DNA from 3 places in the Thalassotalea sp. PLHSN55 genome. Region 3 is predicted to be linked to each of the others. Evidence: riboswitches for the same ligand, from Rfam matches in the RefSeq annotation. Region 3 holds a riboswitch; each other region holds the start of a gene.
What was found. A riboswitch is a leader RNA that binds a small molecule or an ion and turns the genes downstream of it on or off. The one in region 3 is predicted to bind cyclic di-GMP.

Region 1 (10,829 bases), on a different contig from region 3:
AACATCGACAGGAATGTTGTGAAAAAAACTTAAATCTCTTTTGGGCGCTGGTTTTTCTTGTGGCTCGGTTACCTCGATATCGTCTAGGCCGTCGAGTTCATCAACATTTAAATCGAGGTTATCTACATTAAAATCGTTCATTTTTATTCCTTAGACATTAAGCGGTTGAACTTGGGTAACTTGCATCACTAAATTGCCGTTGCGATCGACAATTTTGCCTTGTGCAATGGCTTGTTCGCCAGCATAGGCGTCAACAATTTCGGGCAGCTCTATTGGTAATAAATCCCCTTCAATTAGCTCAGTTAACTGGGCGAGGGATACTTGGGTTTTGGCTAACACCACATTCAGCTTTGTTGGAATACATTGCGCAGCGGTGGCGAGTTTTTCAGAAAGATTGACGGGTTCGGCTAATTTTGCGGTAATTTTTGCGGGAATAGTGACCAGATCATGCGGTAACCAAAGTTGCCACAGCGCCTGAAATTCCGCGACGCTAAAGCAGGCGCAAGTACTCAGTTGCGCAGGCATTGCCTTTGGCGGGTCGATAATGCGTGTTTGCCATGCATTGGTCATGGTAAAGCAATTATCTAACGCGTTTAAGTGAATGAAAAGTATGCGTTCGAGCAAGCGTAATTCTGACTCGCTAATGTCACTCACTGGCGTGTGTTTAACGACATTGGATTGCTGACCGCCCAAATAGAGCTCGGTTAAACTGTACAGTGTGGAATAGCTAACCGCTAAAAAAACCTTTTGTTTTAATTGGTTACTCGCTTGAATCCAAATCAACTTATTGTTGTTAGTACTGTTTTGTTGTTCTGATTGTTCTTGAGTATCTGTTGATAGGTCGATGTCAGTGACCAGTTCTTGCTCGCTAAATTTACTGAGCTCAAGCTTACAATCGTGATCATTGAAAATACGAATGCACTCAAATGCGACGCCTTTTAAAATGGCTTTTTGCTGGCGGTTAAGGCTTGCTAAATGTTCAAGCTGTTGGCGCTTTTCACCAAACAAATCATAAGCTTGAATGTTTTTACTGGCGTCCGCACTATAAATCTTCGATTGACTAGGCGAACGTTTGAAGGTGGACATGACAACTTCTCCAAAAAATACGTTATTTGCGACATTAACTCACTAAGCTGTTGGCTTGCGTTGAGGCGTTGCGCAGATAAAAAATGCTAATAACAAATAAAGCGACCGATACAAATAGAAACTAAAATACTGAGGGAAATGACTAAGTATTTTGAGCTTTCTTGGCTCACTTTTGTATTTTTTGGGGGTAATTGCTTATTAGTTTAAACCTAGTAATCTTTCAAAAGCAACAAGTTTTATACGGGCTTACAAACATTCTTGGTGTAAATCGGCGCATTGATAAAGTTGCTTAAATGTTCAACAAAAAATAAGCATAGCTAAAAAGTAAAATGTTACAGATTTGTAATCTCTTTTTTTGATGTAGGAAAGTTTCAGCAAACACTTATCGCAGCGAATTATCCGCGATAAATGTCGTGAAGTTATCTTGAAGCGAAAGGGGAGTTTTTGTAATTAAACTACGGCACTGCCAAGTGAGAACTATTGTTATTTAATGTAATTTGATGTTAAATCCGCTGCAACAAGTTAAAGGCAAACTGATCGTGAGGTCAGGACGCAAAGCCACCAGTCTGAACGCCAGATAGTGGGGTTACCAAGGTTAATTGTGCTTGAGTTCACACTCACTGCACTTCACGGGGGTGATCTGCCCTGGTATCTCCTATCTCATTTTTTACTGCGCTTTTTTTCTTGTTTTATTTCATTTTTGTAACTTTTTGGTCGCTATTAGCTTTTTAAGCTGACGTTATGTCGCTGCGTCACTGGCTTAGTGAGTCTTTGTTGATCATGAAGTTGCAAAATGAATGCGTCACTTGCTGGTAATGGCTTATGGGTTTGAATGCCCATAAGCCTTATATCTCGCGGGTTTTAGTAGATGTTGGTAATCACCAATGAGAGGACTGCTTTTGAAAACTGCTTTTTTCAACATCAGGAAATTAACGACGACTACGTTAGTATTTTTTTCAGTATTTAGTCAGGCAATGCCATTAATGACGCCACTAGACCAAGTCACGTGGCAGCAACAGGGCAGTTCATTTTCTTGTAAATTAACGACAAATGTTAGTGATTTTGGTGAAGTTAGTTTAATTAAAAATGCCGGTTATGCTATGGAAATAGTATTTGATTCAGTGCTTTATAGCCAAGCTATTGACCAAGTGGCTGTTGGGTTTTCTCCGGCGCCGTGGAGCCAAAAGCAACTTCCTCAACCAACTTGGTATTCTGTCTCACAACAAAATAATGTCGAGCAGTTATTGCAGCAACTACAACGCGGTAACTGGGGGCGAATTCAACTTAATTATCAGCCCAATAACAGCCACGAAACTCTGGTGCAGCTGGTCTTGCCAACAGTGCAGCGCGGTGAAAATTTTCAGCAGTACTTTCAATGTTTAAGTGAGCTGTCGCCACTGTCGTATGACCAAGTACGTGACCGTAACTTCTATTTTGCGGTCAATGAATTATTGTTAAATCAACAGCAACAACAACAACTTACAGATATTGTTCGCTTCATTGAACTTGAGCCTAAGGTTAGCCGAATATTGGTTGACGGCCATGCTGATAGTTCCGGCCATGCCAGCGAGAATTTACGTTTATCCCAATTACGAGCTGATGATGTATACGCTTATTTATTAGAAGCAGGTGTTGACCCAGCCATTATTGAAGTGCGCTCCCACGGCGATAGATACCCAGTTAACAATAATGCCGATGCAGCGCAGCGCGAAAAAAACAGACGCGTGAATTTGCGCATCATTTTGAACAAGGGCAGCTGATCGTGACTTCACCAATCACTCATAGCCGTCAAAAGACATCAGATGCGGTTTCGCTACTTATTGTTGAATCGCCTAGCGTTACTCGTGCCAATGACCAGATAATGACGGCAAATAATGTTGTTGTGCATCGCTGTTTTTCCGCCGAAAGTGCCTTTGATATGGCGTCAACGTTAGCGCCAACCGTGGTGCTTGTTTCAGCTAGTCTTGCGGGCATGACGTTACTCGATTTTGTCAAATGTTTTGCGCGTCAATATCCGCAAAGCATTATTTTGGTGATGGTCGAAAGCCAGCAATGCCAATTAGCGGGTGATGCTATTCGTTTAGGCGCCGCCGATTATTTACTAAAACCTTTTACTGAACAGCAATTATTGGCAGCGATGGATCAAGCGATATGTTTACGTAAACCATTGGCCAATATTGTCGCTTGTTCCGCCAATTCTCGCCAAGTGATCCAACTGGCCCATCGCGCAGCACAAACCGATGCGACCGTTTTGATCAGCGGCGAGTCAGGCACAGGTAAAGAATGCTTAGCGCAATATATTCATGATAATTCACCGCGTCGCAATGGGCCTTTTGTTGCCATTAATTGTGCCGCTATTCCTGAAAATATGATCGAAGCGGTATTATTTGGTCATAGCAAAGGTGCCTTTACTGGCGCAACCGCTAGTCAAGTGGGTAAATTTGAATTGGCTAACGGTGGCACTTTATTGCTCGACGAAATTTCAGAAATGCCACTGGTGTTACAAACGAAATTATTGCGAGTTTTACAAGAGCGCGAAGTAGAAGCACTTGGCAGTCACAAACGGGTAAAACTTGATATACGTGTTATTGCCGCCAGTAATAAAAACTTACCCGAGCAAGTCGCACAAGGGCTATTTCGCCAAGATTTATATTACCGCCTCGACGTATTGCCACTCAGTTGGCCAGCGCTGCAAGCGCGTAAAGACGACATTATTCCACTGACCGAACATTTTCTCAAAAAATATCAGAGCAGTGCCGAATACAGCATTAGTGTTAGCGCAAAGTATGCACTGCAGAATTATTCATGGCCGGGCAATGTGCGCGAACTTGAAAATGTGATTCAACGGGCGCTTATTTTAGCGCGCGGTACGGAATTGCAAATAGACGACTTAATGCTTCCCGTGCAAGTGCCAGCAGCTAAAGCCACCATTAGCGCTACGCCTTTAGTTAATGCGCACCCTGCTGATGATATGCCAACGGCAAGCGGCTTAGAAATCAGCAAAAAACAAGCGGAATATCAATATGTACTTGATGCACTAGCACAGTTTAATGGACACAAAGCAAAAACAGCAGCAGCGCTTGGCGTTACACCACGAGCACTAAGATACAAAATGGCAGCAATGCGCGAACAGGGCATTCAAGTTTAACGAATCTTGAGAATACTTATGAAAATTGACACAAATATTCAGGCGATTGCCCTGCAAAATAAAATGGAATTAATGAAGTTACAAGCCAGTAGCGACATTAAAAGTAATCCGATCATCAATACACAAGCGGTATCGTTTAGCGACACCATGAACAACATGGTTAATGGCATTAATCAGCAACAACTTGCTGCTGGCGCGAAAATGGCGGCGGTAGATGCCGGTCGTAGTGATGATTTAGTTGGCGCTATGGTGATGAGCCAAAAAGCAGGATTAAGTTTTTCAGTGTTAATGCAAGTGCGCAATAAATTAATGTCGGGTTTTGATGACATTATGCGCATGCCATTGTAAGGAGTAAATTGTGGAACTTGTTTCTCAACCGGATGTTCAGCCAGGGTCAGTGTCGAAAGTTGACAATGCGAAAGTTAAAGCGCAATCAATTTTTAGCCAGTGGCGTTCAATGTCGTCTGACAATCGTTCAGTGCTACAAATTGCTTTATTAGCGGGCATTATTGCTACCATCATTGTTGTTATTTTGTGGACCTCAAGCCAAAACTTTGTCCCGCTTTATGGTAACCAAGAGCTTTATGACAAAGCCAACATTCTTGAATTGCTCGAACAAGAAGAAACCGTTTATAAATTAGATGCTAGCTCTGGCCAAATTTTAGTACCCGAAAATAGCTTAGCCGCCGTGCGCATGGCATTAGCGGCACGTGGCGTAAAAGTTAACTTACCAACGGGTATGGAAAACCTCAACGCTAATTCAGGTTTAGGCACCAGTCAGTTTATGGAATCAATGCGCTATCGCCATGCGCTTGAAGGGGAGCTTGCCCGTTCGATTATTACCATGCAAAGTATCCGTAGTGCGCGAGTTCATTTAGCGATTCCTAAACGCACGTTATTTATTGGTCGCAATGAAGAAAAGCCAACGGCGTCGGTGATGTTAGATCTTAAAGCCGGACAAAGCCTAGAAGACGGTCAAGTGGAAGCGATTGTTAATCTTGTCGCGGGCAGTTTATCAGGCATGAAACCTGAAAACGTTACTGTGGTTGATCAATCAGGCCGCTTGCTCAGTTTAAGTATTAGTGATGCCAGCAATGGCGCACGTATGTCGATGCAACAAGCTGACTATCGAAAAGCGGTGGAAGAGCGCATTCGAGAACGCGCCAGCGATATTATTTATCCGCTCGTTGGCATGGACAACTTCCGTATTCAAGTTACTGCAGATTTAGATTTTAACGAAGTAGAAGAAACGTTAGAAAACTTTAATCCTAATACCGTTATCGCCAAAGAAAATGGTCAAGAACAAACCTCGAGTGACTTTATGGCGCTAGGCGTGCCAGGCTCATTAACCAATCAACCGCCAGTAAAACCAGCGCTAGGGGATGAAGAAGAAGCAGCGGCAGCTGCTCAAGACAATAAAACCTTATCTAAGCGTAATCAATTTAATCGTGAATATTCGGTGGGTCGTTCAATTATTCATAAAAAATATCAGCAAGGGCGCATTAGCCAGCTGAGTGTCTCGGTCATTCTTAACAACAAGGCGGCCAGTGGCGAAAATGGTTGGAGCCAAACAGAGCTTGCGCAAATTGGTGCCAGTATTAAAAATGCAGTTGGCATTAAAGAGCAACGTGGCGACGCGTTTAATATCAGTGGTTTCAACTTTATTGTAGCGCCTCAGGTGATCAACGCACCTGAAGTAAAATGGTGGCAAGAACCAGTTTGGCAAGAATACTTACGTTACATTGTTGGCGCGTTACTGGGTCTTGCGTTAATTCTGTTTGGTGTGCGCCCATTGGTGAAACATTTGATCAGCTTGCAAAGCCATAACAGCAATGATGAGCAGCTTAATATTGCGCATGACCCAATTGCTGAAAACTCTGCAACAGAAGCTGCGCTAGCCCATGAAAATACCGTGTTAAGCGAGGCTGAAATTGCGGCTGAAGAATTAGCCGCTAAGCAAAAAGCCGCCAGTAAAATTCCTGATTTACCGGCACCGGGCAGCGAATTTAGTGTTCAGTTAACACATCTACAATTATTAGCCGACAAAGAAACCGTGCGTGTTGCACAAGTACTGAAAAACTGGGTTAACAATAGCGAGCGGAGCAAACGATGAGCGAACCATTAGTGAAAACGATTAATCCTGAACCCGTTAATGCCTTAAGTTCATTTTCAGACTGTGACAAAGCGGCGGTATTGCTGTTAAGCATGGGTGAAGACTTTGCCGCGAAAATTTTGCAGCGCATGGATCGCACCGAAGTGCAAAAAATTTCAGATGCTATGGCGCATTTATCAAGTGTTGCCACTAATGAAGCAGAAATTATCCTTGAGCAGTTTTTTGAGCAATACACCCAGCAAAGTGGCATTAGTGGCGCATCGCGTGACTACTTAGAAAATTCATTGGAAAAAGCACTCGGCAATAAGCTTGCCAGAGGCATGTTAGATTCAATTTATGGCGATGTTGTCTCGAAAGAAATTCAACGCCTGCAATGGTTGCCACCGGAAATTCTTGCCCGTTTTTTCCGCCATGAACATCAGCAAATGCAGGCGGTTATGTTGGCGTTTTTGCCGCCAGACACCGCCAATGCGGTATTAATGCATTTGCCTGAAGACAGTCATGATGAACTATTGTATCGCATCGCTAACTTGCAAGAGATCAGCGAAGCAGTGATCAACGATTTGAAGGTGACTTTAGAGCGTTGTATTGAATTTGTTGCCCAACAGTCAGGTGCTCGCGTTGATGGCACACGCCAAGCGGCAGACATTTTAAATCGTTACAGTGGCGATAAAGTTAACATCATGGAAATGGTGAAATTGCACAGTGAAGATACCGCTGAAGCGATAAAAGACAACATGTTCGACTTTATGATTTTAGCCAGACAGTCGCTCGAAGTATTACAAGATTTCTTAGCCGATGTACCTGAAGACTTGTTAGCGGTTGCACTAAAAGGTGCCGATCACAGTGTTAAATCGGCATTATTTGCTGCGCTGCCAAAACGCATGGTGCAATCATTAGAAGACCAAATTACCGACTTAGGTCCACAGCCGTTAAGCCAAATTGAAAAAGCACGTGCTGAAGTTATGCAAATTGCCCGCAAGCAATATGAAGCCGGCGAGCTTGCATTGCAATTGTTTGAAGAGCAGGTAGTAAATTAATGACCAAGGCAAGCGTGAATCAAACGACAACACAATGGCGACGCCATCGTTTTCCTCCCTTTCGTGAATACAACGAGTTTGCGCTAGAGGATAGTATTGATAGCCAAGCTGAGCACAATGCAAAATTTGAAGATGGCTTTCAACAAGGGGTGGAACTTGGTCACCAAGAAGGCTTAAAGCAAGGTTATCAACAAGGGTTAGCCCAAGGTGAAGAAGACGGACGACAGCAAGGCTTTAGCCAAGGAAAAGTGCAAGGGCAACAGCTCTTTAATAACAGCTTAGCTTTACTTGCTAAGAGCCAAGAAAAAGTTGAGCAATTATCTCATCATAAATTAGTTGAGCAGCAAAAATTGATTGCCGACATTGTTGCCCAAGTTGCCCAACGGGTAGTGCGCGCCGAGCTCACCTTAAACCCACGACAAGTGTTGTCTTTGGTTGAAGAAGCAATGCAATCATTGACCGACGAAGTGGATAAAGTGCGTATTTTTCTTAATCACGAAGATAAAAAGCGCTTAAACGAACTTGGCATTGAAACCCTGCAAGGTTGGCCGTTAGAAGAAGATAGTGAACTCGCTGTTGGCGACTGTTTTATTCGTTCGAAACAAATGGAAATCGCCGTTGATACCCAAGACAGATTTGCCGAATGCATGGCAAATGTTGAGCAAAGTTTGCTGGCGAACAATCACTCACTCGCAGCTGATGTTGTCACTGACGAAACTGCTAGCGACGAGGCTGTTAGCGATGATGCTGTTAGCGATGATGCTGCAAAAGATACTGACGCTGAATCGACACGCTCATCAGATCCCGTCGACAACTAGGTCATGCACATGAAACAAGCCCTGCAAGATAAGCTACAGCTATTATTGGCAGAGTTTATCGACGACAAAGTCGATTCTTTGGCGGATTCAGAGCCGCTGCAAACCAATAAACTTGGCGCAGTCGCCAAAGTTTATGGTCGTTTAGTACGTTTAAACGGCTTAGCCCTTGAGGTGACCGGTTGTCGATTGATCATGGGGCAGCGCTGTTTAGTCGATTGCGCGGCAGGTAAACCTATCCCTGCGGAAGTGATAGGCTTTAATCGCGACATCACTTATTTAATGCCGTTGCAACCCCCTTCGGGTTTGTATGCCGGCGCTCGGGTAACCCCACAAAAAGGCATTGAAAAAATTGTCGTTGGCGAGCAATTATTGGGTCGTGTGCTTGATGGTTTATTGCAGCCGCTTGACAATTTAGGGCCGATCACCGGCAGTGAAATTCCACTTTTTTCCTTGCCGCCCAACCCGTTATCTCGTCATCCTATTCAAGCCACTATTGATGTTGGTGTACGCGCGATTAATGCCGTATTAACCCCAGGTAAAGGCCAACGATTAGGATTGTTTGCCGGCTCTGGGGTGGGGAAAAGTGTCTTGCTCGGCATGATGACGCGTCATACCGAAGCCGATGTCGTTATTGTTGGTTTAATTGGCGAACGTGGTCGAGAAGTATTGGAATTTATTCAGCACAGCTTAGGTGAAAAAGGTCGTCAACGCGCAGTTGTAATTGCAGCGCCCGCCGATGCTACGCCGCTAATGCGTTTACGTGCGGCTCAGGTGTGTCATCGTCTGGCGGAATATTATCGCGACCAAGGTAAACATGTTTTGCTGTTAATGGACTCATTAACGCGTTACGCGCAAGCGCAACGAGAAATTGGCTTAGCGACTGGCGAGCTGCCTGCTACTAAAGGTTATCCGCCGTCCGTATTTAGTATGTTAACGCGCTTAGTCGAAAGTGCCGGTAATGGCGAAAGCAAACAAGGCAGCATGACGGCAATTTACACGGTATTGGTTGAAGGCGACAACCAACAAGAGCCGATTGCAGATGCGGTGCGCGCGATATTAGACGGTCATATCGTGTTAAGCCGTGATATTGCAGAAGAAGGTCATTATCCTGCGATCGACATTAGCGCCTCTGTCAGCCGTGTTATGCCGCAAGTGGTAGATAAAAAACATTTAAACAAAGCGAAAAATTTAAAGAAATTTTACAGTAAATATCAACACATCAAAGAGCTTATTCCCTTAGGTGGTTATCAACCGGGTAAAGATCATGAAATGGACTTTGCTGTGCAAATTTATCCTCAAATTGCAGCGTTTTTACAGCAAGATATGGATGAAAAAAGCGACATCAACGCAAGCGTTGAACAGTTATTTCAATTGATGCCAGACTAAGCTCGCACGCTCACTTTATGTTATCTCAATACCACACTATTGAAGAGCAGAAGCTCACTGAACTTGTTCGTGTGCGCGATGAACTCAATGCTAAATTAACGCAAGCTCAGCAACAGCAGCAACAATTAAAGCACTATCAACATCAGCTTATTAGTGAAGCAAATGCCTGTGGTGCACTTGGTATGGCGAATAATTTAGCAATGCGTGCTCAAATTAGCACGATGTGCGAAACACTAGAGCAGCAAATTATTTTACAGCAATTGGAGCTCACTAATGCTGGTCAACAATTACAACAGCAGCTAGCAAAAGTTAAAGGTATTGAAAGACTTAAGAGGAAAGAAACACTAGCGCAGCGTTGGCAACAAGATGTTGAAGAACAAGCGCAATTAGACGATTTAGCCGCGCAATCGCATGCCTATAAATCGATTTGAGCGCACTGAATTTAACATTACTAAATTTAACAGTACTGAGTTGAAAAGCACTTAAGGTGTGGCGGGGAATGAGAAAAGGCTAAGCCGATTAAGTCGGATAAGCAGGCTAGGCGAGGTTAGGGCAATATTCGTTTTGGCTATCTGGGCGCAGCATTTTATTTAATAGCTGCTGCTGGCTGGCTAACAGTTCACCATTACGCTGATTTTGTTGCTGACATTGTGCAACCAAGTTTTTTAATGCATGCCACATTTGCTGAACTTGCGCTGCAGGTTTTGCGCTTAATGCACTGATCACCGCGTCCATACCCGCATCATCAGCTGACAAACCTAATTCGAGTAATAGCTTTTTGCGTTTATTGCTTTGTTGCAATAAAGCGTGATGGTATTTCTCATGGCGCTTATTCAGTAGCATCAGCTGTTCACTGTTGTGCTGCTGCATCAGTGATTGTTGTTCAATTAACAATTGATGATAGCGCTGAAAATGAGTGAGATCTTCCTTGATCCCCGCAACTAGCAACTGAATGGTTTGCTTAATTTGGCTCATCGGCGATGCATCGCCAAAATTGCATCGCTTAACTTATCGATATCAAGTGTTAATGTACCGGCTTTAAGCTGATCACGTATTTCATTAACCTTTGCTAAATCAACATCTGAGGTTGCGGCAAGTTTACTGTTTATATCTATATAATTATCAACCATAACATCTTTTTTTGTGCTGATTTGCGCTTCACTTTTACTGACCGGTGCTTGGGCAGTAGCGGTAATTTTGGGTGTCGGTGTATAACCGACGCTATTGGTTATTTTCAT
Region 2 (10,829 bases), on a different contig from region 3:
AGGTTATTTTTATGCGCTTAACTCGAACATTTTGTCACAATTTACCTAAGGTTAAATAAAGTCGACTATTTTTTACCCTTTAGGTGGCTTTGTTGTTTTTGCAACCAGTTTTGGCAATGTGATGATATATTTTTTTGGACTCATCATTTATACTCTCGCCTGAATATATGTTTATACACATCACCTAGTTAGGTGCAGTAAAAGAGCGGTTTAATGTTTAATTTTTTACCAGGTCCTTTAATTGGGCTTTTGTCATTTTCTTTATATTTTATCAATACCTTAGTATGGCTATTGCCGATTATTGTTTTTTCATTTTTAAAAGCAATTATTCCGGTGGCATTCTCACAAAAAATATTTAGCTACTTACTCGACCAAATGGCGAGCAACTGGGTAGCAATTAATACCGGCATTCAAAAGTTGCTGTGCCGCATTGATTTTCAAGTCACTGGCTTAGAAAAACTCAGCATGAACGATTGGTACATCGTAGTAAGTAACCACCAGAGTTGGGTTGATATTTTAGTATTGCAGCGTTTATTGCACGGAAAAATTCCATTTTTGAAATTTTTCCTCAAAAAAGAACTTATTTATGTGCCGTTTTTAGGCATTGCGTGGTGGGCACTCGACTTCCCATTTATGAAACGCTATAGCCAAGCTTATTTAAAAAAGAATCCGCATTTAATTGGTAAAGATTTAGAAACCACGCGCAAAGCTTGTGCTAAGTTCAAACACAAGCCAGTAAGCATCATGAATTTCATTGAAGGAACACGCTTTACTGCGGAAAAGTACCAAAAACAAAAACCGAAATTCAAACACCTTTTACGTCCGAAAGCTGGCGGTATAGCCTTTGCTTTAGATGCCATGAAAGAACATGTAAATACCATAGTCGATGTGACAATTCATTATCCAGATGGCATTCCTACTTTTGTAGATTTTGCTTGCGGACGAGTAAAACGTGTTAACGTATCTATTAATACTATTGCCGTTAGCGATGCGATGTCGGGCGATTATTTTAATGACAAAACTCATAAAAATAATTTTCAAACTTGGTTAAATGAACTTTGGTTAGACAAAGATCAAGTGCTTGAGCATTATCACAACAACCGCGAATAGCCCGTTTTTATTAAGGAGCAATAATGAATGAAGCGTTAATCACTTGGTTAGCTGAACAAGGTATACCAAGCAGCTACTTAACGGTAAGTAGCCAATTAGTGGGTTTATGTTTTATTTTTGTTTTATTGTTCCTTAGCTATTACATCGCTAAACATTTGTTTTTAGGTGCTGTACACGCGTTTGTCACTAACTCTAAAAACAAATGGGACGATTTATTTCTTCAGCATAATGTCTTTGTGCACCTTGCCTTATTATTACCGTTCATTTTATTGCTTTTTCTGACACCACTCATTTTAGCGCCTGAAAAAGCACTCACCAATATTGCCATTGTGGTTGCCAAAGTTGCGATAAGCTTTCAAGTCGCGCGCTGTATTAGCGCAGCATTGAACGTGATTAACAGCTTATATCGTGACAAGGCACATCAGCGCTATTTGCCGTTAAACTCCACTATTCAGGTGATTAAATTAGCCGTTTATTTGGTGGCAACGATACTCGCTATTTCTTTTATTTTAGGTCGCTCACCAATTTATTTGCTCAGTGGCTTAGGTGCGCTGACCGCCGTTTTATTATTAATTTTTCAAGATACGATAAAAGGCTTAGTGGCGAGCATTCAAATCTCTGCTAATCGCATGGTCGCGCCCGGTGATTGGATTGAAATACCTAAGTATGGCGCCGATGGTGATGTGCTGGAAATTGGTTTAAATACCGTAAAAGTACAAAATTTTGACCGTACAGTAACCACAGTGCCAACCTATGCGCTAATTAGCGATTCGTTTAAAAACTGGCGTGACATGTTTAATTCTGGTGGTCGTCGTATTAAACGCAGCATCATAATTGATATCAGCAGCATTAAATTTTTATCGTTAGCGCAAATTAATGCCCTGCAAGAATTTGCATTAATTACTGATTATTTAACCACCAAAGTAGCAGAAATTAGTGATGGTGAAAGTGAATTAGAGCAAGTATTTCTTGATCAAAAAAACCGTCGTCAGCTTACTAACGTTGGTACATTTCGCGCCTATATTGAGGCTTATTTAACACAACACGACAAAGTGCACAAAGAAATGACTTGCATGGTGAGGCAGTTGCCCGCCACAGAAAATGGCTTACCGCTTGAACTTTATTTTTTCAGCAATGATCAAAATTGGGTTAACTATGAAGGGATTCAAGCGGATATATTTGACCATTTATTTGCCATGGCGCCATTATTTGAATTACGCATTTTTCAACACCCAACCGGTTTCGATTGGCACAAAAATAGCGAATAAGTTTAACCGCTTATTGCTATGGTGCCTTGATATTTGAATTACGCATTTTTCAACACTCAAACCCAGTTTCGATTGGCACAAAAATAGCGAATAAAGCGTGCTTTATTCGCTATTGATTAAGTCATGTTCTTGGCTTATTTTCGTAAGTCTTTACGTAAAATTTTACCGACATTCGATTTTGGCAGCTCAGCTAAAAACGTGATTTTTTTCGGCACTTTATAAGCAGTAAGATCGCTGCGACAATGATCAATAATCTCTTGCTCAGTCAGCGATACATCTGGCTTTTTAACAATAAATGCGGAAACTAACTCACCGGTTTTGGCATCACTTTCACCCACCACCGCCGCTTCTAAAATGGCAGCATGTGACATTAAAATATCTTCCACTTCATTTGGGTAAACATTAAAGCCTGAAACAATAATCATGTCTTTTTTACGGTCAACAATACGTAAATAGCCATCGGCTTGTGCAATAGCAATATCGCCGGTTTTAAACCAACCATCTTCGGTGAGTACCGTGCGTGTTTCTTGTTCTTGTTGCCAGTAACCACGCATGACTTGCGGTCCTTTGACGACAATTTCACCCGCTTCACCTTGAGCAACCTCTTGGTTATTGTCGTCCCAAATTTCAACTTGAGTATCAAATAAAGGCAAACCTATGGTGCCAATTTGCTCGTTACCAGGAGGGTTTAAACTCACCACTGGCGAGGTTTCAGATAAACCGTAACCTTCAGAAATGGTGCACCCCGTCAGGTTTTGCCAGCTGTCTGACGCTGAAGTGGTTAACGCCGCTCCACCACTGACCGTTAGCTTCAATTGACTAAAATCCACTTCACTTATTTTAGGATGCATACATAAACCTAAAAACAGCGTATTAATGCCGCTGAAGCCTGTTGGCGGTGTGGTAATTAAGGTGTCAACAAAGCCATCGATATCGCGCGGATTTGGGATCAGCACATTTTTATTGCCATCGGAAAACAACCAAAGATTAAGTAAGAAAGCATAAATGTGATAAAGCGGTAATGGCGTAATAAAAGTTTCTTCGCCTAATGCCAAGACAGTATTAAGACGTTGCGCTGTTTGTACGGTATTACTTAATAAATTGTTGTGCGTTAAAATCGCGCCCTTCGATAAGCCCGTTGTGCCGCCGGTGTATTGAATTGCCGCAATGTCTTCGCCAGAGATAGCTTGGCGATTAATGGTGTCGAAATTCGCCGCCTGGCTTAGCACCTCGCCAAAAGTAGTGAGTTGATAAGGTTTATCTGTTGGAATAGGCTCTTTATCTGCAAATAGCATGTCAGTCGCTTTAGTGGTGATCACTAACTCAACATCTGTTTGCTCGACAAAGCTTTCGAGCTTTGGCAATAAATCAGTAAGGATAATAACCACTTTTGCGCCTGAGTCAGTAAACTGATGTTTCATTTCTCGCTCGGTATATAAAGGATTGGTATTGACCAAAACCAAACCAGCCCGCAATACCGCGTATGCAAAAATTGGATACTGAACTAAATTAGGTAATTGAATTGCAACACGATCACCTGCTTGCAATTTAACAACATCTAACAAGTACGCCGCTATTTTTGTCGACTTTTCCTCAATTTCAGCAAAAGACGTTGTTTGCCCTAAGCATTGATATGCGGATGACTGACCATGCTTTTGCATTGCCTGCTCAACAAGTGAAGCTAAATTAATTGCTTGGTTATATTGGTTTGATGTTGTTGTATGCATTGAATATCCTTGATCGAAGTGCGGGTGTTATGCTGAGCTGCATTTTTGTTATTGGTATCGTTTATATGTATGGTATTACTCACATTATTTGCTAACTAAACATGGTCAATGTTTTAACTAAAAGCCTGTTTAACGTAAACGCATTGCTCATCTTAGGCAATATCTGAACATCATTCTTGACTTATTACGCCAAAAAATTACCTTTAAAGCCGCTACTTTTAACCTATTAAGTCATTTAGCTAGATTAATTTTCACAAGCAAACACCCGTTGCTTGCCTGTGCGTCGCGCCAAAATTAACGTTTTCTGATCACACCTTCTTGTGCAGTAGAGGCAACTAGCTCTCCTTGACGATTATAGATTTGTCCTTTAACAAAGCCTCTCGCGCCCGTAGCTGTCGGACTATCGACACAATAAAGCAACCAATCATCAAAACGAAATGGACGATGAAACCACATCGCATGATCAATAGTGGCAATTTGCAGGTTCGGTTGCCAATGACTTAGCGCGTGTGGAAATAACGCTGTTGGTAAAAAATGAAAATCTGAGGTGTAAGCCAACATATAAGTATGAATACGCAAATCGTTTGGCAGCTGACCATTTGCCTTGATCCAAAACTGAGTCACCGGCGCTGATTTTTCAGGCTTTAACCAGTTGTAGCTTTGCACAGGGCGAATTTCAATTGGCTTTTCCGCTAAAAATTTGTCGCGTATCTCTAAAGGAATATGTTGCTGATTTTCAGTAACAAAGTCACTAAAAGAGGTTAAACCTTCCGGTGGTGGCACATCGGGCATCGTATCTTGATGTTCAACACCTTGTTCAACACTTTGAAAAGATGCGGTCATGTAAAAAATAGCTTTGCCATTTTGAATGGCTTTGACCCGGCGTGTACTAAAACTCTTTCCATCGCGAATATTTTCAACATCATAAACTACAGGCTTAGAAGCATCTCCCGGACGAAGAAAGTACGAATGCAGAGAATGCACGTGCCGGCTAGCATCAATGGTTTCTTGGGCTGCCGAAACCGCTTGCCCCATAACCTGCCCACCAAATAGCGCGCGAAAGCCCAAATCTTGGCTCTGGCCTCGATACAAACCTTGTTCAATAACTTCTAATTTTAATAATGCAGATAGGTCATCTAATACTTTACTCATGGCAATATTCTTTTAGCAAATAATCATAAATACTATCATAAACAATAGTTAACTGGTAAAACCAGTATTAGATTGTGATAAAAATTAACCACAACTGTTGAGTTATCAAAAAAAAGAGGGTAGTGTGCAATTTAGAATAAATTTTAGACGATAAAATAATGCAAGCATTACAAGAGAGAGAAGTCTTATTAGAACGAAGACATTATTCTCCAGAACAAACAGCTTTATGGGACAAGTTATCGCTTGCTCAAAAATTTGCCGCCAGCAGTTTAACTCAATTTGGTTATGATTTAGCCTTTATTCGTAACAGCCAAGCGAAAAGTATCGCGATTTTATTATGTGATGACAAGGTTGCCACCATTACAGACGACGGCGAAATAGACACGTCACCAGATATTATTATTCGCCACTAAATATACGACACAACCAATTATTTCTTAATTTGTTTTTCTTGTGTCGTTAATAGCTCTTCCACTAAAGAAACAAAACCTTTAAATTTATTGCTAGACCATAAACGCTGTGTTTTTTTGTCTTGGCTAGCAATAAAAGTGGTAAAATCACTATAGGCCTTAGCACCTGTGCTTTGATAAATACTCGACACAACTTTGCTAAGCTGGCCATTTCCCTTCAAACAATCATTAACTATGGTTGAATAATTATTAACAAGTGGCGCAATAATTAATAATGGCTCTTGTGGTATCGATTTATTATCAAACAAAACATCAAGTCGCCTTTTGGCAAACTCTTCATAACGACTAGTTAATATCGCCATAGAATCGACTAAAATTTTGCTCTCTTTATCTGCTTGTTTACTCTCTCGCTTTGCCTGTATTACTTCTCGTTGTAGCGTTTCTGCTCTAAAGAAAAAATAAATACTGACAGCAACAAAAACACCAATAATAGATGCCACAAAAATCATATTAAAATTAACCTATTAATTTACAAATTCCGCACTAACACGTTCACTCAATCGCGATAAAAAGATATATGGATCAATGTCCTGCACAGTTGGAGTATCAAACGAATATTCTATGCTAACCGCGCTTCCACCTAAGTTAGCAAAATAATTAACTTCAAGCGCAGCAACTAATTTTTCTAGTTTCTTTTGTATGTCTTCATTGTTTTGATGAGGGCATAGCAACAAATACTCACTTTCATTTAACATACCAACGTAATCAAATTCACCAACCGACTGATTGATCAAGGTTGCAATTGCACGGGCGACATCGTTAAGTACTTTCTTATTAGTTTGAAATGAAAGCTCTTTCCAATTATCTACTGTGATATAGCCAATCGCCAAGGAATAATTATACTTGCGCGCTTTTTTATAATTTGATTGATAAAGGTTTTTCGTTTGATTGGGGTTGTAGATAAAATCTATCGGCCGTTCATTTTCATTATAATGAGTCACCAAACGCAGTGTTCTCGTTTTAAGCCATAACATAACGCTCATTAATGCCAACAATAATACGATGATTGTTAGTAAGATAATGATCTTATATTGCTTGTGGTATTTGCGTTCGAAACTCGTTTTTAGTTGCCCATCAGTAACTAAACGGCTGGCCAATACTTGCTTTTCTTCATTTACTGTAAAAGCGTGCTGAGTAACAGAATCGGCTGGCTCATTAACGTTAAAACGCAAATAAAGTTGATGATATTGGTTGAGTAAAGCCAGCGCTTTTTTATAGTTGCTTTGAGCCTTATAAAAGTCATGTAATTGTTGATACAACTGTATTTGTGCTTTAGTTACATCAATATCTTGAGCAAGTTGTTCGGCTTTAATTAAAAACGCATGATTATCTTCAACACGCCCCAATAGTTGGCTAACTTTTGCTAAATACATTAATACACTTAAGTGTGGCTTACGTTGATTCTGGCCAATAAAATATTGCTCAGCTTTAATAAGGCTTTCATAAGCTTGTTGATATTTTTCTTGGTTTATCAACATTTTCCCAAGCCCTAATTCAATATAGCCGAGCAAGACAACAGCAGACTTTTCTTCTGCAATTTTTTGCGCATTCCAAAAAGCATTGTAAGCGTCGTCAAAACGCCCTAACGCTTCATAAGCTCTGGCCAAAGTGAAGTAATTCTGGTCTATGTTGTATTTATTGGCCTTATTAAGCTTTATGCCAATGAGTTGGCTTTGCATGTCGACTACAGCTTCAAACTGATCCAAATGAAAATAAGCTAACGACAATACCGCCAACAGATCGGTATCTTCATTAAAGTCATTAATCTGCATTAGCTCAGTTACGGTATCTATATCCTTATTTGCATTTTCCCGATCGCCCAATAAGGCATTGGCCATAGCTCTGTAGCCTAAAGCAACCAGTAAATATTGAATATGCTCTGGTTTTTTTGCTAAAGCCGCGGTTTGACTACTCACATCTAATGTTTTTTTAAACTGGCCATTAACATAATAGCCTTCCATCAATTTCTGTAAAAATTTCAGCCGAAGTAGGTGGTCAATATTGACTAGCTCAAGGCCATACGTCGCAAATTGAAATGCTTTAGCAATATCAGCTTTTCTTGTCGCGGCATCGGCTAACAAGAAGTAGGTTTTAGCAATGGTGTCGGTGGTGAAAAGTTGTCGTTCGGGCAATACCTTGGTTGAAAGAGTAAGTACTTCATCATAGGGCACTAGCTCTTTATCCAGTTGATAATATTTTTCAACTTGCTCAATAATCCCAGCAATATTGTCAGCATTGGTATTAGCTGAAGTAACTCGTGCCCAAGTGGAAACTGAGCAAAACAAAGCAGCTATTAAAACCATAAAAATTATACGCTTCATTTTACCCTCCCAATACTTGAATGCCTTTGAAATACCAGTGAAAAATAGTAACCGAATTTCGATAAAAATTATATCAACTTGAACAATTATAAATTTTACTTTACATCAAAGTATTTCTCCCTATAATGATTTTAGAGCTTCTAAAGCTCGACAAGGGCAAATCTGGTGAAAGCCAGAGACGCAAAGTTACCGGTCTAAGGGGAAACCTACGACAGCGGAACTGCCAAATTTAGATATAGTGGGGGCTTATCTTTTTTAGCTTTTTTGCTATCTGCTTTCCACGGTACACTTTGCGGCCTCCCTTGCCTTTCTCTGTTAGTTCTTCTATTTCTCACTGAATCTCAATTTATCGACATTTCGTCAATATTTTTGTACTTTTAATCGATTTTTTACTGGTAGTTTTATTTTTTTTACTAGAGAATGGAAAGATAAAACTAATAAAAAACGTAAGGTGAATAATTGGATCAATGAAGTATCATGATTCTATTCAAGAAGCCGAAAAAACTTTGGCCTTATCTGTACAACTATTGCGGAGTTGGAATTTACCTGCTTCTCCGATTAACTACACCTTAAGTTACGAATACACTAGCAATAGAAACAAGCCTCTCAACAAAAGCATCGATCAATACTTATCTACCGGCAAAGAGCTCGACAGTTTCACTGTTGAAGAATTTTATCGCCAACATATTCTTGGCCAATCAAATTTTAGAGATGAAATTATTGATGATGTTGAAGAAGTGCTTTCTGCAGTGGAATTTAATAATAAGCACTCTGCCAATACCCTAAATTATTTTGTTGATACCTTAGACAATAATATTGGGCACTTTCAATCACATGATAAAAAAGTGGTAGCAACGGCAATATTGTCACTGAAAAAAGCATCAAACAAACTCAAACAACAGCAACTTATTCTGCAGAAGCAACTCAAAAACTCACAAAGCTTAACCAGTAAATTAAAAGCTGAACTTGAAGAGTCGCGTAAAGAAATATTCCTCGATCCACTCACTCATTTTTATAACCGTAAAGCCTTATCGAAGCACCTTGAGGCTTGGACAGCACAAGATGAAAATAAACAGGTGGCGGCTATCGTGGTCAATATTGATCACTTCTCTCAATTTACGCAACGGTTTGGTCCGCTGATCAGTGATGTTTTACTTGCTAAAGTAGCAGAAAAAGTCAGTAGTTATGTCGATGACAGTGGTTTGCCGGTAAGATCAGGAGGAGATGAGTTTCTAATTTTATTACCTGATTTAAATACTGATATCGCCCAAGAAGTTGCAATGAAGATTAGCCATGGCGTAGAAAAATTACGATTTGTTAGCAGTAAGTCTGGTATTAGATTACCTAAGTTGGATGTCTCTGTTGGCGTTGGTCAATTTAGCACAAATCAAGAAGCCAATAACCTCATTAAAAAAGCGCGCAAACTGCTCGAGATGCCATCTTCAGATAACCAATAATGATTTAATCGAGTGCCTGTTTAGATAACTGCCGAGATAACTCTTCTATAGTTTCCTCAGAAAAAACTTCAATACCATGTTTAAGTAACAAAGCACTCGTGACGCCCTGACCCGCAATTTTTTTTTGGCTAAAGCTACCATCATAAATTTTACCACTTCCACACGACGGGCTACTTTCTTTTAACAGCGCAAAACGAATATGATGCTGACGACAAAGGTCCAAGGCTAATTGTGCGCCTTGATTAAAATAAGCAGTTACATCTTCACCTTTGTTGGTGAAAATTAATTGGCTTTGTGGCTGCATTTCTGCCGGAGCACGCGGCGTTGGCAAACCACCGCTCACTTCAGGGCAAATAGCGACAAAGCGCCCTTCTTTTTGCCACTTGTCGATAAGCGGGTGCAATAATGGCTTTAGCTCGGCGTTATAGCGTACTCGTGCGCCTAAAAAGCAGCTACTAATGAGTATTTTTTCCATAACCTCCCCTAATCACAAAACCAGTAATAATAGAAATGATAAGTAAAACTTAAAGTAACGATTTATCATCAAGTGTAAGCAGTAAGTCTTTCATTAATGTTTGCCCTAGCCCACACTCACTTTCTATCCAAGAAGACTGTCCATAAGATTCAAACTGCAAAATAAACATTTGCGCTTGCCACTCAAAGCGAAAATACTCGCGATCTGCGCCATTAACACTTTCGACCACACGGCTGGTGGGCAATTTATCCCATACAAGTTTAGCCAATTCTGGTGTTTGTTCTAAAAACCACCCACTTGAAAACGCAATATTGATACTGCCTGACTCAAGCAAAGTAAAACCACTGATTTGCATTTAATTTCCTATCCTAATAGTAGGTATGTAGTTTAACCTTTTACCTTAGGCAATTGAAAATCAAAAACCACGTGATGTACTTCTGATGATGAAACACTCTCCTGATATTGCCATTGCGCTAACGCTTTAATTGCGGCCTTTTCTAATTGCTTATTAACCTTACTCTCGACCACAGCGATATTGTCTACTTTACCTAAATCATCTATTTTGTAGCTCAGTTTAATACTGCCAAAGCGTCTGTTTTTAATCGCATTCACCGGATAAATCGGGGCAACCTTATGTATTAATTTAGGCGCCATGTTCACTTGTTTGATATCAGGCAAAACCACAACATGTGCTTCATCAAGGTTAAAAGTAAAATGCTCGGCACTAACATTAATTTGCTCAGCGCCATTTGATAAGCTTTGTTGGCTTGGCGGTGAAGTTGGTGGTGGTGGCGTAGGTGGCAGTTTAGGCACCACAACAATAGCGTCTTCTGTTGGCTTGGCAATAAC
Region 3 (10,829 bases):
TGCAATTTTAACCAGTGCGGTAGTCATTGTTTGGCTATTTCGCCGCTTGCACTTGCCTGCCATTCTTGCCTATTTAGTTGCCGGAATGTTGGTGGGAGAGCATGGTTTTTCGTTTGTTGTTGATCAAGATAACTATGAGCACTTTGCCGAACTCGGCATTGTATTTTTACTGTTTACCTTAGGGTTAGAGTTTTCTGTTCCTAAATTAATGGCTATGCGGCATTTAGTGGTGTCGGTCGGAAGTTTGCAGGTCGGCATTTCATTAGCTATTTTTACACTGTTTGCTTGGTTTTTGGGGCAAAGTTTCGCAAGCTCTTTAACCATAGGTAGTATTCTAGCGCTTTCTTCTACCGCCATTGTTATCAGGCAACTTAGTGAAACTGGCGCAATGAAACGAAAAGCCGGGCAGATTTCTGTGGCGATTTTACTGTTTCAAGATGTCGCTGTTGTTCCCTTTCTTATTATCATTCCTATGCTTGCGCTTGACGGGCAATCTTCAATGTTTTTGGAGTTACTTTTTGCTTTAGTCAAAGGGGTCTTTGTTGTTGGCCTTCTTTTATTTACCGGCAAATGGTTACTGCCACGGTTATTTAATTTGGTCGCACAGGTGCGCACAGACGAACTTTTTGTGCTTACAACCTTGTTGGTAACTTTAGTCGCTGCAGCGCTTACCCAGTGGTTTGGTTTATCTATGGCATTAGGGGCATTTCTGGCTGGTATGATGTTAGGAGAGAGCCAATACAAACATCAATTAGAAGCTGATATCAGGCCATATAGAGACATCTTGCTTGGTCTGTTTTTTGTTACCGTTGGCATGAAACTCGATATTAGTATTTTGTTATCTTCACCTTTAATGGTGTTATTTGTCATGGTTGCCTTTATGGCAATAAAAGTGCTGGTAATTAAAAGCCTGGCAGTAAAAGCCGGAGAGTCTGCAAAGGATGGCTGGGCCTCTGGTTTTATGTTGGCACAAATGGGCGAATTTGGTTTTGTACTTATTGCGTTAGCTAATCAATTTAAGATCATACCGGTTGATGTTGCCTCAATATTGCTGGTATCTGGTGTAATTAGCATGGCAATAACACCTTATATGATTGATAACGCGAGAAAGTGGGCACTTTGGCTTAATCAAGAAAAACCTGAAGATACAGAGTCGTTAGAGCAGCTTCCTGATAATAAAGATTTAAAAGACCATGTAATTATTTGTGGTTTTGGCCGGATAGGGCAAACAGTAAGTCGATTTCTAAAACAAGAAAAAATACCTTTTGTCGCGATTGATATTGACCCACTAAGAACAACTAAAGCACGTGAAGCGGGTGAAAATGTATTGTTTGGCTCATCAAGGCAAGCTGAGCTATTACATGCTGCGCATTTGTCTGAGGCGAAACTGGTTGTTATTGCGTTTGGTGAAGATCAGCAATCGATAGAGATCATAAAAAAAATTAGAAGTTTGTCGCCAGATGTTCCAATTTTGGTTAGAACACGAAATGATGATCAGCTTGATAACTTGCAGGCTGCTGGCGCGAATGAAGTGGTACCAGAGAGTTTAGAAGGCAGCTTAATGTTAGTGTCGCAAGTGTTATCATTGACCGGTGTGCCATTTTCCCGAATTCTAAGACGCGTGCAAAAAGAGCGTAAGAATCACTACAACCACCTACATGGATTTTTCCAAGGTGAGCATACCGATATGAGCCCAGAGGCTATAGATCGCATTGAATTTGCTCACGCTATTTTGCTCACCGAAGATTCGTATGCATGTGGTTACTCAATTCGTTCACTGAATATGGCAAACTCAAAAGTCGCACTTATTGCAATGCGCCGAGATGGAATTGAATGTGAAGAGCCTGAATTAGATACCGTATTGCAATCGCAAGATACCATTGTTGTAAGAGGCAAGCCGTATCGTGTTGAGTGTTTTGAACGTCTTGTTCATGAAGGGCATTAAAACGTTTTTAAGTACAAGTTAAATGCGAAGAAAATCGCGAATTTGCACTTCTTGCTCCATTGCATCTTCGAAGCCGAGTTTAATGAGTTGTCGACAGTAGTTTTTCTCAAATAATAGATAACTGACAATACTTGATTCAGCATCGTTAGTAATACCCGCTGAGCGAAGTAACAGTTTTATCGATAAAGGCAGTTCTTGAAAATAATCAACTGCCATCGCATTAAAGTCATGGCTGGGGTTGATCATTAAACTATTGATATGAGTAAGCCCCGATTGCCTTTTTTCAGGCGGGATTAACGCCACGGTTTGGTTAATACGTTCCATGCGTTCTAAATCACTTTGCAAGGTATCAGAAAAAATCGTATCTAATAAATGACCCGCTATTGTTGATGTCGTTGGCGGATGCGGATTATTCTCTTTAGCATGAATCGGCTCTTTCGGCTGCTCTACACCGACCACTAATAAATTCTTTGCGCCTAAATGAATTGCTGGGCTTAGCGGCGAAAGCTGATGTATTGAACCATCACCAAAGTGTTCTTGCCCAATTTTAACTGAAGGAAAAACCAGTGGAATGGCAGAAGACGCCATTAAGTGCTCGCTATTTATTTGACTAGGCTGTCCTCGACGTTTTGCTCTAAACCAAGGGGCAATGTTGGCTTCTGACTGATAGAAACTAATTGAGTCACCGCTGCTATAGCTTGATGCTGTAACAGATACCGCTGATAAGTAACCGCGTAATATATTATTGTCAATACGATTAAAATCGATAACCTTATTGAGTAGGTCTCGAAGTGGCGCATTGTTTAATAAACTGCGTGATTTTTTATTGGCGTAGTCTGCTTGGAAACTTGCCAACATACCGCTAAAAATATGACCAAAAACATTGTTAGCATTACTATGATAAATTTTATTGGTATCGAGGTTTTTCCAAACCCACTCTAGCTTTTTCACGCCTAAATGAAAGCACGATGCATAACAGGCTAATGCCGTGGTATTAATAGCGCCAGCAGACGTGCCACAAATAATAGGGAATGGAATACCGTGGTTCCTTGGTACAAACTTGGCGATGGCTGAAAGCACACCAACTTGGTAAGAAGCTCGAGCGCCGCCGCCAGTAAGTACTAGGGCATTTTGACTGTCTTTGTAGTTTCTTTTAGTCGACATAAGCGATAGTTTATTACCTAAGATGCTGATTTAATATAGTGAAACCAAATGGCGGTATTATTGAAACAGATAAATGTCCGTGAATTTATTTTTAAAATTGAGTTTATTAAAAAACCTAATGTTCTTCTTTGAGTTTAATCAGTTTTTGGCTAGCTTGCTAGGTAGAGTTGAAGTTTAAAATGAGAATTTTCGATATTTTTTATTTTACTAATCAATAGGTAATTAAAAAGAAGAGTTTAATTACTAATACCAATTTGGAATGACTATACCTGCAAAAATTTAGCATAAAAAAAAAGCCAACATAAGTTGGCTTTTTTAAATGACAGAGAATTATTAAAATGAAAACATTACTTGTAACGTCTACCTTTTAATAATGTTTAGCTGCTAACGCGTTTGTTAGCGGCGTCTATCAATGGTTGCGATCCGTTCTGAATAAGTGCCAAGTTCTCTGAAACAACTTTCTTTGGTAATTTACTAATCATCAAAGAACCCGTTTTAACTGAACCTTTAGTAGCAGCGAATTCTAACAAGTTTTTCCCATTACACTGTATACCGTCGAAGATACTACGAATTTTTAATTTGTTCGTCTTTAAAAAAGAACGCATGCGTTTCTTATCGTCAGCAGCTACGTATTCACAAACGCTTTGAGCGATGTTTGCAGCCGATGCCTGAGGAGCTGATACAACAGACGTTAATGTTAAAGCAGTCATGGTTGAAACTAGTAATAATTTTTTCATTTTAATAACCTTAAATATTTTTAAATTAGTTAATAAAAGAAAAAACCACTGGATGTACCTATTAACTCGGTAACTCCGCTGCCATGGGTTTCCTAGAAACCTGTAGGCCGGTGGTTTTGCGTAGCACGTTTTCGCGTGCCTTGCCTTTTCTTTGTCACCTTTAGTATTACCAATTTGTAGTTGAAATGCAATAATCTGTAACAATTATATGCGTCTCGTATGGTATTTTGTGTTTATAGCTATAAAAATCAAAAGGTTAGCTGTATAAGTATCTCGCCTGTTTTTTAACAAATCCTGTAGGAATTCTAGCTACAGGGCGTGTTAACTTATTAAATTAAAAAACAATTGTTAATGTTTTGTAAATCAAACATTCATCTCTGGAACAAGTTCAGGGATCACCAATTCACCTTCGGTTAGTTTTTGTATTTCTTCAACACTTACGCCAGGTGCCCGTTCCAATAAATGAAACTTATTGTCTTTGATTTCAATAAAGGCTAAATCGGTTAAAACGCGTTTTATACAACCTTTGCCTGTTAAAGGTAGGGAACATGTTTTAAGCAATTTAGATTGACCATGTTTTGAAGCATGGGTCATGGTCACTATAATATTGTCAGCCCCTGCAACTAAATCCATTGCACCGCCCATGCCTTTAATTAATTTACCTGGGATCATGTAAGAAGCAATGTTACCGCTAATATCAACTTCAAATGCGCCTAGTACCGTTAAGTCGACATGTCCGCCACGGATCATCGCAAATGACTCTGCTGAGTCAAAAATAGAAGCGCCTTTTGCCATAGTGACAGTTTGTTTGCCTGCATTGATAAGATCAGCGTCGATTTCGTCTTCTGTTGGAAATTGGCCCATGCCAAGTAAACCATTTTCAGACTGCAACATCACTTCCATGCCTTTAGGTACATAATTAGCGACTAACGTTGGAATACCAATGCCAAGGTTTACGTAATAGCCGTCTTGCAGTTCTTGGGCAACACGTTTTGCAATTTGTTCGCGAGATAAAGCCATGTGGTACTCCTTATGCAGATTGTTCAGCTGATGGTTGGGTAGTGCGTTGTTCGATGCGTTTTTCGAAACTGCCTTGAATAAGACGATTAACATAGATACCGGGTGTGTGGATCTCGTCCGGGTCTAAATCACCCACTTCAACAATTTCTTCAACTTCAACGACGGTAATTTTTCCCGCGGTTGCTGCCAATGGGTTAAAATTTCGAGCGGTTTTTCGATAAACTAAGTTTCCGTATCTATCGGCTTTCCACGCTTTTACTATGGCAAAGTCACCAGTAATTGCGGGCTCTAAAATATACTGCCTGCCATTAAATTCGCGCTCTTCTTTACCTTCAGCAACCGGCGTTCCGTAACCTGTGGCAGTATAAAAAGCGGGAATGCCAGCACCGCCAGCACGCATTTTTTCAGCTAATGTGCCTTGAGGGGTGAGTTCTACTTCTAATTCGCCGCTCATCATTTGACGTTCAAATTCAGCGTTTTCGCCAACGTATGACGCGATAATTTTTTTGATTTGGCGATCAGGTAGTAATACGCCTAAACCAAAATCATCAACACCACAGTTGTTTGAAACGAGTGTTAAACCACGGGTGCTTTTGCGTTTTATTTCAGCGATCAAATTTTCTGGAATACCACACAAACCAAAACCGCCTGCAAGCACGGTCATGTTATCTTCTAAGCCAGCGAGGGCTTCTTCATAGCTAGTAACTACTTTGTCAAATCCTGCCATTATTGTCTCCCATTCTTGTTTTATTGCACTTGTGCTCTAAATGCTTGCGATACTTTTGAAACGGGCTTTTTACCCAGTAGATCGCTGATGAACCAGCCGGCTGTAAGTGCTTTGTTAAAATTTATATTGGTTTGAATATTTAAACCGTTAAGTAGGTATAAAACATCTTCTGTAGCAACATTCCCCGAAGCCCCTTTGGCGTATGGGCAGCCACCTAAACCTGCAATTGCGCTATCAATGGTGCTAACACCAAATTGTAATGACGCGTAGATATTGGCTAGTGCTTGGCCATAAGTGTCGTGAAAGTGCACAGCAAGTTTGTTCAGTGGTACTTTTTTGCTAACTGCCGTTAGCATTTTTGTGACTTTTTCTGGGGTTCCGACTCCCACGGTATCGCCAAGCGATATTTCCGCGCAGCCCATTAATAATAATTGCTCAGCGACCTCGGCAACTTTTTCTGCAGAAATATCGCCTTCATATGGACAGCCGAGTACACACGACACATAGCCGCGTACGGGGAGATTGTGTTTTTTGGCTGCAGCCATAATCGGTTTAAAACGCGCAAGGCTTTCTTCAATAGAGCAGTTAATATTTTTTTGGCTAAAACTTTCAGAGGCGGCGCCAAAAATGGCGACTTGCTTTGCATTTACACTAACGGCTGCTTCAAATCCCTGCATGTTTGGCGTAAGTGCTGAATAACATACCTTTGCTTGGCGATTAATTTGTTCAAACACTTCGCCAGAATTGGCCATTTGTGGCACCCATTTGGGCGAGACAAAACTGCCGCTTTCAATTTCAGCAAACCCTGCATCAGCAAGCTGTTCAATTAAAGCGACTTTGTCGGCAACGCTGATCAACTGTGCTTCATTTTGCAGGCCATCTCGTGGGCCAACTTCAACAATTTTTACAAATTTAGGTAAGTGCATCTTTATTGCCTACTTTGATTATTCATCGACGCTGACGGTGAGTAACTGTGCGCCGCCGTCAACCATTTCACCGGCTTGAAAAAATATTGCTTCTACAGTGCCGCTTGTTGTGGCTCGAATAGTGTGCTCCATTTTCATCGCTTCCATGATCATCAATGGCTGATCTTTTTCGACTTTATCGCCGACATTAATCAGTACACTGACCATAGTGCCGTTCATTGGCGCAGCAAAATCATTATTACCTTGGTTATCTTCTGCGTCGCCACAATCAGGCAACACATGAACAAAGTTAAAGACACCATTTTGATGAAACAAACTAATATGACTATTTTTCTGATCAATTCGCTCGGTAATTGTCGCTGAACTTCGGTAACCATCAATACTGGTATAAAGCACATTGCCTTCAATATTGCCTTGGCAATCCAGCGTTTGTCCGTCGACGGTAATTAAGTAATAGCTGCTACTACCTTGACGTTTTTGCTCAACTTGCACCTGATATTCGACATCGTTGTGCGCTAACGTGATTGGGTAGATATGCGCTTCGTTTAATCGCCACGCATAAGTAGTATTCCAAGGGGAGAACGGGTCGTTGGTATTTTTTGCTTGCGCTTTTGCTTGTTGTTCCATCGACAATACTAAATACAAAGCTGCCATTGGCAATTCACCGGCAAGTGCTTGTTCATTATCGTGAAAAATAATACGTTGGTTGTTTTCAATAAAGCTCGTGTCAATTTCTTCGTTAATAAAAGGCTGACAAGTCGCAAGGTTATAAAGAAAATCGATGTTAGTGGTAACACCGTTAATGCGGTATTCCGATAACGCTTTTGCTAAACGCTGCAATGCTTTTTCGCGATTTTCATCCCAGACGATAAGCTTAGCGATCATCGGATCATAAAAAACACTGACCTCGTCGCCTTGGCGCACTCCGGTATCGACACGTACAAACTTACTTTCAATAGGCGGCTGTAAAAAGCTTAATTTACCGGTTGCCGGTAAAAAGTCATTATTAGGATCTTCGGCATAAATTCGTGCTTCAAAAGCATGGCCAATCAACTTTAATTGGTGTTGTTTTTTCGGTAAGGTTTCGCCAGCGGCTACACGGAATTGCCATTCGACCAAATCTTCTCTGGTGATCATTTCAGTAACCGGATGCTCTACCTGCAAGCGGGTATTCATTTCCATAAAGTAAAATGATCCGTCAGCGTCCAGTAAAAACTCAACGGTACCGGCGCCTTGATAACCGATAGCTTGCGCAGACTTTATGGCAGACTCACCCATTTTTTGACGTAACGATTCGCTCATGGAAAATGCGGGGGCTTCTTCAATCACTTTTTGATGGCGACGTTGAACCGAGCAATCGCGTTCAAATAGGTACACTGCATTGCCGTGGTTATCGCAAAATACTTGGATCTCAACATGGCGTGGCTTGATCAGGTATTTTTCAACCAACATGGTGTCGTCGCCAAATGAAGATTTAGCTTCTCGTTTAGCGGCGGCAAGCCCTTGATCAAATTCATCTGCCGACCACACTTGGCGCATGCCTTTACCACCACCACCTGCCGTTGCTTTAAGCAGTACGGGGTAGCCCATATCGTCGGCTGCTTTTTTAATGATCGCAGGCGATTGGTCGTCGCCATGGTAGCCAGGCACCAGAGGAACCTGTGCTTTTTCCATGATGTTTTTAGCTGCTGATTTTGAACCCATCGCTTCAATAGCGCCCACTGGCGGGCCAATAAAGACAAGGCTGTGTTTTTGGCATAGTCGACAAAATTCAGCGTTTTCTGATAAAAAACCATACCCAGGGTGGATCGCTTGAGCGCCGGTTCTTAGCGCCGCATCAACGACTTTTTCTGCCAGTAAATAACTTTCTCTTGACGGCGACGGCCCTAAATAAATGGCTTCGTCTGCCATGTTCACATGCAAGGCATTGGCGTCTGCATCTGAATATACTGCAACCGTTAAAATACCCATTTTGCGGGCGGTTTTTATGATACGGCAGGCTATTTCACCACGATTAGCAATGAGAATTTTAGTAAACATGGTGTTTATCCTTTAGTGTTGTTTGCAGGTATTGAAGCATTTGTATTATCAAGCCAAGCCGCTTGTCTTTTTTCAAAAAAGCTCGTTAAGCCTTCTTGGCCTTCTTCACCAACTCGAATGGCGGCGATACGTTCACAGGTATCGTTAACTAATTCGTTATCTATTTCTTTGTCTGCGACATCAAATGCTAATTGCTTCGCTGCTTTAACTGCGTGTGGTCCGTTGGCAAGTAGGGTTGAAATCATCTGCTCAACACTCGCGTCTAATTCAGTTAATTCAACGACTTCATCCACTAGACCTATTTGCTGAGCTTTTTGAACATCAAATCGTTCGGCAGTTTGAAAATAGCGTCTCGCTGCTTTTAAGCCAATGGCAGCAACAACATAAGGGCTGATGGTGGCAGGAATTAGCCCTAGCTTTACTTCGCTTAAGCAAAAGCTTGCTTTGTGGCTGGCAAGGGCAATATCACAGCAGCTCGTTAAACCAACCGCGCCACCAAAAGCTGCGCCTTGGATTTTTGCGATAGTTGTTTGTGGTAAATAATTAAGCGCTTTTAGCATTTGCGCTAAGGCGTTCGCGTCACTTAAATTTTCTTGATAAGAGTAAGTGGCCATGCGCTTCATCCACGCTAAATCAGCACCGGCTGAAAAACTTTTGCCGTTTGAGGCTAACACCATAACGCGTATGGTGTTGTCTTGCGCTATTTGGTCAAATAACGCGGTCAACTGCGCAATAATATCGTCGTCAAAAGCGTTATGTTTTTCTGGGCAATTTAATGTGACGGTAGCAACACCGCGGCTATCTAAATTAAATAGAACTTTATCAGTACTCATAGATAACTCCTACATTCTAAAGACACCGAACTTGGTGTCATCTATGGTTTTGTTTAATGAAGCTGAAATAGCTAAGCCAAGTACTTGGCGTGTATCGGCAGGATCGATGATGCCATCATCCCAAAGTCTGGCTGAGGCATAATAGGGGTGACCTTGATGTTCATAATCCTCAATAATAGGTTGTTTAAATGCGGCTTCTTCTTGCTCAGACCATTGTTGGCCCAACTTTTCTTTTTGGTCGCGTTTTACTTGCGCTAAAACACCAGCTGCTTGCTCGCCACCCATTACCGAGATACGGGCATTTGGCCACATAAATAGGAACCTTGGGTCGTAAGCGCGGCCACACATACCGTAGTTACCAGCGCCGAAACTGCCACCAATTAAAACGGTAAACTTTGGCACTTGCGCGGTAGCAACGGCAGTCACCATTTTAGCGCCATGTTTGGCAATTCCACCGGCTTCATATTGTTGACCAACCATAAAACCTGTGATGTTTTGTAAAAACACCAACGGAATTTTTCGTTGCGCACAAAGCTCAATAAAGTGCGCGCCTTTTTGTGCAGATTCACCAAATAAAATGCCGTTGTTGGCAACAATGCCCACCGGGTAACCGTAAATATGGGCAAAACCACAGACTAAGGTGGTACCATAAAGTGCTTTAAATTCATCAAAGTGACTTGCGTCAACGATGCGAGCAATAATTTCACGTACATCAAAAGGTTGACGTGAATCCTTTGGCACAATGCCGTAAATTTCATCACAATCGTATGCCGGTTCAACCACACTTTTTATGTTAAGTTGCATCGGTTTAACGCGATTTAGGTTATCAATGGCACTGCGCGCGATTTGCAATGCGTGATGATCGTTTTGAGCATAATGGTCGGCAACGCCAGAGGTGCGACAGTGCACGTCAGCGCCGCCTAAATCTTCAGCACTTACCACTTCACCTGTAGCAGCTTTTACTAGCGGCGGTCCGGCTAAAAAGATGGTGCCTTGTTCTTTAACAATAATTGACTCGTCTGCCATGGCTGGTACATAAGCACCGCCTGCGGTACAAGAGCCCATGACAATCGCAATTTGTGGGATCGCTTGTGCTGACATATTGGCTTGGTTGAAAAATATGCGGCCAAAGTGTTCTTTGTCCGGAAAAACATCATCTTGGTTGGGCAGGTTTGCACCGCCTGAGTCAACCAAGTAAATACACGGCAAATTATTTTCTTGGGCAATAGCTTGTGCGCGTAAGTGTTTTTTAACCGTAAGCGGATAATAGGTACCACCTTTTACGGTGGCATCGTTAGCAACAATAATACATTCTTGCCCTGATACTCGGCCGATGCCGGTGATAATGCCTGCGGCTGGCACATTGTCTGGATAAACGTCGAATGCGGCAAACTGTGACAATTCTAAAAACGGCGAGCCGGGGTCGAGTAGGGCGTT

Region 1: linked by a shared signal. The riboswitch ahead of ACRRSQ_RS08255 (OmpA family protein) and the one ahead of ACRRSQ_RS08635 (DUF3718 domain-containing protein) in region 3 are both predicted to bind cyclic di-GMP.
Region 2: linked by a shared signal. The riboswitch ahead of ACRRSQ_RS16800 (GGDEF domain-containing protein) and the one ahead of ACRRSQ_RS08635 (DUF3718 domain-containing protein) in region 3 are both predicted to bind cyclic di-GMP.

What each region holds. Positions count from the first base shown of each region.
Region 1 is NZ_JBPDIH010000003.1:557,897-568,725, reverse strand. Features, by position in the region: gene fliN (flagellar motor switch protein FliN) at 1-141, opposite strand, end outside; gene ACRRSQ_RS08260 (FliM/FliN family flagellar motor C-terminal domain-containing protein) at 151-1,086, opposite strand; cyclic di-GMP riboswitch class I at 1,604-1,680, shown strand; gene ACRRSQ_RS08255 (OmpA family protein) at 1,986-2,846, shown strand; gene ACRRSQ_RS08250 (sigma-54-dependent transcriptional regulator) at 2,849-4,234, shown strand; gene ACRRSQ_RS08245 (flagellar hook-basal body complex protein FliE) at 4,253-4,582, shown strand; gene fliF (flagellar basal-body MS-ring/collar protein FliF) at 4,593-6,347, shown strand; gene ACRRSQ_RS08235 (FliG C-terminal domain-containing protein) at 6,344-7,387, shown strand; gene ACRRSQ_RS08230 (FliH/SctL family protein) at 7,387-8,205, shown strand; gene ACRRSQ_RS08225 (FliI/YscN family ATPase) at 8,215-9,591, shown strand; gene ACRRSQ_RS08220 (flagellar FliJ family protein) at 9,609-10,022, shown strand; gene flgN (flagellar export chaperone FlgN) at 10,129-10,566, opposite strand; gene flgM (flagellar biosynthesis anti-sigma factor FlgM) at 10,563-10,829, opposite strand.
Region 2 is NZ_JBPDIH010000009.1:68,921-79,749, reverse strand. Features, by position in the region: gene ACRRSQ_RS16835 (acyltransferase) at 214-1,110, shown strand; gene ACRRSQ_RS16830 (mechanosensitive ion channel family protein) at 1,134-2,378, shown strand; gene ACRRSQ_RS16825 (AMP-binding protein) at 2,513-4,105, opposite strand; gene tesB (acyl-CoA thioesterase II) at 4,400-5,257, opposite strand; gene ACRRSQ_RS16815 (hypothetical protein) at 5,416-5,670, shown strand; gene ACRRSQ_RS16810 (hypothetical protein) at 5,688-6,176, opposite strand; gene ACRRSQ_RS16805 (hypothetical protein) at 6,192-8,048, opposite strand; cyclic di-GMP riboswitch class I at 8,194-8,276, shown strand; gene ACRRSQ_RS16800 (GGDEF domain-containing protein) at 8,516-9,505, shown strand; gene ACRRSQ_RS16795 (DUF523 domain-containing protein) at 9,510-9,980, opposite strand; gene ACRRSQ_RS16790 (DUF3630 family protein) at 10,030-10,335, opposite strand; gene ACRRSQ_RS16785 (energy transducer TonB) at 10,368-10,829, opposite strand, start outside.
Region 3 is NZ_JBPDIH010000004.1:10,235-21,063, reverse strand. Features, by position in the region: gene ACRRSQ_RS08645 (cation:proton antiporter domain-containing protein) at 1-1,945, shown strand, start outside; gene ACRRSQ_RS08640 (patatin-like phospholipase family protein) at 1,964-3,109, opposite strand; gene ACRRSQ_RS08635 (DUF3718 domain-containing protein) at 3,487-3,846, opposite strand; cyclic di-GMP riboswitch class I at 3,912-4,001, opposite strand; gene ACRRSQ_RS08630 (3-oxoacid CoA-transferase subunit B) at 4,210-4,866, opposite strand; gene ACRRSQ_RS08625 (CoA transferase subunit A) at 4,877-5,593, opposite strand; gene ACRRSQ_RS08620 (hydroxymethylglutaryl-CoA lyase) at 5,614-6,519, opposite strand; gene ACRRSQ_RS08615 (acetyl/propionyl/methylcrotonyl-CoA carboxylase subunit alpha) at 6,538-8,559, opposite strand; gene ACRRSQ_RS08610 (enoyl-CoA hydratase/isomerase family protein) at 8,565-9,392, opposite strand; gene ACRRSQ_RS08605 (carboxyl transferase domain-containing protein) at 9,402-10,829, opposite strand, start outside.